One region of the Streptomyces sp. NPDC092045 genome, then DNA from elsewhere that is predicted to be linked to it. Evidence: riboswitches for the same ligand, from Rfam matches in the RefSeq annotation. Region 1 holds a riboswitch; the other holds the start of a gene.
The links. A riboswitch is a leader RNA that binds a small molecule or an ion and turns the genes downstream of it on or off. The one in region 1 is predicted to bind S-adenosylmethionine.
Positions count from the first base shown of each region.

Region 1 (2,193 bases):
GAGCAGCTTGATCGCGTCGACGACCTGCTCGTCGTTCACGTCCTCCACGGCGCCGCCGGTGCGGCGGGCGATGTCGAGGACGTACGGGCCGTCGGCCGGGTTGCCGATGGCGAGCGACTTGGCGATCGTGTTCGGCTTCTGGGGCCGCACGACGTCGTGCCCGGCCTTGAAGGCGGCGGACACCGGGGAGCAGCCCTCGGCCTGGGCGCCGAAGATCTTGTACGGCTTGTCCTCGACGAGGCCCAGCCTGACGAGCTCCTGGAGGCCCTTGTCGATCTTGGTGAGCTGGGAGCCGGAGGCGATCGGGATGACGAGCTGGTCGGGGATGACCCAGCCGAGCTGCTCGCAGATCTCGTACGCGAGCGTCTTGGAGCCCTCGCCGTAGTACGGGCGCAGGTTGACGTTCACGAAGCCCCAGCCCTCGCCGAGCGGGTCGCCGATGAGCTCCGAGCAGAAGCGGTTGACGTCGTCGTAGTTGCCCTCGATGGCGACCAGGTCGCCGCCGTAGACGCCGGCCATGACGACCTTGCCCTGCTCCAGGTCGTGCGGGATGAACACGCAGGAGCGGAAGCCGGCGCGGGCGGCGGCGGCGCCGACGGCGCCGGCCAGGTTGCCGGTGGAGGAGCAGGAGAGGGTGGTGAAGCCGAAGGCGCGGGCGGCCTCGATGGCCTGGGCGACGACCCGGTCCTTGAAGGAGTGGGTCGGGTTGCCGGAGTCGTCCTTGACGAAGAGCTTCCCGGGGGCGACGCCGATCTCGCGGGCCAGGTTGTCGGCCTTGACGAGCGGGGTCCAGCCGGGGTTCAGGTTCGGCTTCTCGGCGACGTCGGCGGGGACGGGCAGGAGGGGGGCGTAGCGCCAGATGCTGGCGGGGCCGGCCTCGATGCGCTTCCGCAGCTCCTCGGGGTCGCCGGCGGGGAGGTCGTACGCGACTTCGAGCGGTCCGAAACAGAGTTCGCAGGCGAAGATCGGGCCGAGTGCGAAGACTTCACCGCATTCGCGACAGGAGAGCCCGGACGCGGGACCGAGGTCGACGGTGGTGGCGGGTGCGACGGTCTGTACAGCCATGGAGGCGAGGCCCTTTCTCCTCATCTTTCCCATGACGAATTTTTCGCCATGAGACGGATTTGGCACCTTCCCTAGCCGGGGACCTCGCTGGATGACGAGTGACCGACTGGAGGGTTGCCGGGGCTTCAACGGGCCGTTTCCCTCTGCCCCTCTGGATGAGCGGTATTCGATTGTGGGGAGGGCCGGACTTTCGTTCCTGCGCTCCGACGCGTACGCCACCCCGATGTGCGCGGGGTCGCTGCGTTGTTCAAGACTGTAACCGAAGGCACGGGCGCTTGGACGGCCCGTCCGAACCGCGAGATGGAGATCACGTGCTGGAAGAGGTGGAGCGCTGGCTGTCCCGGCGGTCCTGGTCCGTGGCGGACCGGCCGCTGGAGCGGATCCTCGCCGCCAAGCGTGCGACGACAGTCAGCGTGGTGCTGCCGGCGCTGAACGAGGAGGCGACCGTCGGGGACATCGTGGCCGTGATCCGCCGCGAGCTGATGTCGGAGGCGGTGCCGCTCGTCGACGAGCTGGTGGTCCTCGACTCGGGCTCCACGGACCGCACGGCGGAGGTCGCGGCGGCGGCCGGGGCGCGGGTGGTGGCGCGCGACGACGTGCTCCCCCGGATACCGGCCGCGCCCGGCAAGGGCGAGGTCCTGTGGCGGTCACTGATGGTGACGAGCGGGGACGTCGTGTGCTTCGTGGACGCGGACCTGCGGGACTTCTCCGCGGACTTCGTGACGGGGATCGTGGGCCCGCTCCTGACCGACCCGGACGTGGACCTCGTCAAGGCGATGTACGACCGGCCGCTGGACGGCGCTCCCGGTCAGGGCGGCCGGGTGACGGAACTGGTGGCGCGCCCGCTGCTCAATCTGCACTGGCCGCGGCTGGCCGGCTTCGTGCAGCCGCTCGGCGGCGAATACGCGGCCCGCCGCTCGCTCCTGGAGCGACTGCCCTTCCCGGTCGGTTACGGAGTGGAGCTGGGCCTGCTCGTGGACGCGCTGCACACGGTGGGCCTGGACGGGCTCGCGCAGGTGGACGTGGGCGTCCGCAGGCACCGGCACCAGGACGGGCACGCGCTCGGCCGGATGGCGGCGGCGATCTACCGGACGGCGCAGCTGAGGCTGTCGCGGGGGCACATGGTGC
Region 1 is NZ_JBIVSC010000016.1:135,244-137,436, reverse strand. Features, by position in the region: gene thrC (threonine synthase) at 1-1,065, opposite strand, end outside; SAM riboswitch class I at 1,083-1,227, opposite strand; gene ACIQKA_RS27540 (glucosyl-3-phosphoglycerate synthase) at 1,377-2,193, shown strand, end outside.

Region 2 (2,193 bases), on a different contig from region 1:
CCCGGGTCCTGCGGGTCGCTGCCGAGCAGGGTGCGGACCAGCGGGTGGGCGCAGAAGAGGCCGTCGCGGACGCCGATGCCGTACTCGGCGGAGAGCGCGGCGGCGAAGTGGGAGCTGTTCCAGCCCTCCACGACGAAGGAGATGACGCCGACGCGGGGGGCGTCGTCGCCGAAGAGCGAGAGGACCCGGACCTCGGGGACCTCGGCCAGGCCCGCGCGGACCGTGGCGATCAGGTGGTTCTCGCGGGCGACGAGGGCGTCGAAGCCGGCCTCGGCGAGGGCCTTGCAGGCGGAGGCGATCGAGTAGACCCCGATGACGTTCGGGGAACCGGCCTCGTGCCGGGCCGCGGTGGTGTGCCACTCCACGTCCACACCGCCGTCGGCCCGACGCGCCACCTTGCGGGAGGCGCCGCCGCCCGCGAGGTAGGGCTGGGAATCCTGGAGCCAGTCGGCGCGGCCCGCGAGGACGCCGGAGCCGAAGGGCGCGTACAGCTTGTGCCCGGAGAAGGCGACCCAGTCCACGTCGAGTTCGGCCACGGAGACCGGGTGGTGGGGCGCGAGCTGGGCGGCGTCGAGCACGATCCGGGCGCCGTGGGCGTGCGCGGCGGCGGCCAGCTCCTTGACCGGCCACAGCTCGCCGGTGACGTTGGAGGCGCCGGTGACGCAGACCAGGGCGGGGCCGTGGGGGTCGCGGTCCGCCAGGGCCCGCTCCAGGGTCTCGACGGCCTGGGCCGGGGTCCGGGGCGCGTTGAGGTAGGTGACCCGGGCGTCCCGCCAGGGCAGCAGCGAGGCGTGGTGCTCGGTCTCGAAGACGAAGACCTCGCAGCCGGCCGGGACCGCGGCGGCGAGCAGGTTGAGCGAGTCGGTGGTGGAGCGGGTGAAGACGACCTGGTCGCCGGGGCGGCAGCCGAGGAACTCGGCGACGGTGGCGCGGCTGTTCTCGAAGAGGTCGGTGGAGAGCTGGGAGAGGTACCCGGCGCCGCGGTGGACGCTGCCGTAGTACGGGGCGTACGCGGCGACGTCGTCCCACACCCGCTGGAGGGCCGGGGCGCTGGCCGCGTAGTCGAGCGCCGCGTAGGTCACCTCGCCGCCGGTGACGAGCGGGACGGTCACGTCCCGGCCGAGGACGGGCAGCGGGGCGGCGCAGCAGGGGTCGGCGGACTCGGTGGCGACGGTCTCGACGACGGCGGTGACGGCGGGCTCGACGGCGGTGGCAGCGGTGGTGGCGACGGCGTCAGGACGTGCGGACATGGCGGTATCTCCCGGCGGGCGGTGCGGAATGGCTTCGGTGATCCCGTACGCGGCCGGACACGGCGGGGTACGGGTGAGGCCTCGGAAGACGTGGGGGTACGCGAAAGGGACCCTGATCCGAGGGTGAAGAAGGGGCGGACTCGCCCTATCGCATTCGCTTGCTCACGGAAAAAGCTCCTCGAGAGACCAGGACCCCTGGTGTTCGAGGGGTCCGCGCTTGCCGTAGACCTCGCTGCCTACGGCCTGGTCATCACCCGGGGCACCCCGCCACGGACGGAGGGTTGCCGGACAGCAAGCCGGGGCCAAAACGCTGTCACTCGTGACCTGAAGAGAATCCTGCCACATGATCGCCGATGCGCAAGACCCCGGTCCGCATGCTGGACCGGGGTCTCGTGGCGAAGGGCCGGAGGGCTACGCGTTGCTGACGGCGATCCAGCGCTCCAGCGTCCGGCGGGCGGCGCCGGAGTCGATCGCCTCGGCGGCCTTCGCGATGCCGGCGCGGATCCGCTCCACCAGGGTGCCGTCCCCCGGTTCGAGGGCCGTGAGCGCCGCCGCCGAGTTGAGCAGCACCGCGTCCCGCACCGGGCCGGTCTCCCCCGCGAGCAGCCGGCGGGCCACGTCGGCGTTGTACGAGGCGTCCGCGCCGCGCAGCGCCTCCACGGGCACCAGGTCGATGCCCACGTCCCGGGGGTCGAAGGCCTCCTCGCGCACCGAGCCGTCCCGGACCACCCAGACCCGCGAGGTGGCCGTGGTGGTCAGCTCGTCCAGCCCGTCGTCGCCGCGGAAGACCAGGGCGGAGGAGCCGCGCTCGGCGAGCACCCCGGCCATGATCGGGGCCATCCGGGCGTCGGCGACGCCGGTCGCCTGGGCCCGGACGCGGGCCGGGTTGGTGAGCGGACCGAGGAAGTTGAAGGTGGTCCGGATGCCGAGCTCCTTGCGGGCG
Region 2 is NZ_JBIVSC010000002.1:181,168-183,360, forward strand. Features, by position in the region: gene ACIQKA_RS07595 (aminotransferase class V-fold PLP-dependent enzyme) at 1-1,250, opposite strand, end outside; SAM riboswitch class IV at 1,459-1,575, opposite strand; gene trpD (anthranilate phosphoribosyltransferase) at 1,662-2,193, opposite strand, start outside.
Region 2: another riboswitch for S-adenosylmethionine. It lies ahead of ACIQKA_RS07595 (aminotransferase class V-fold PLP-dependent enzyme); the one in region 1 lies ahead of thrC (threonine synthase).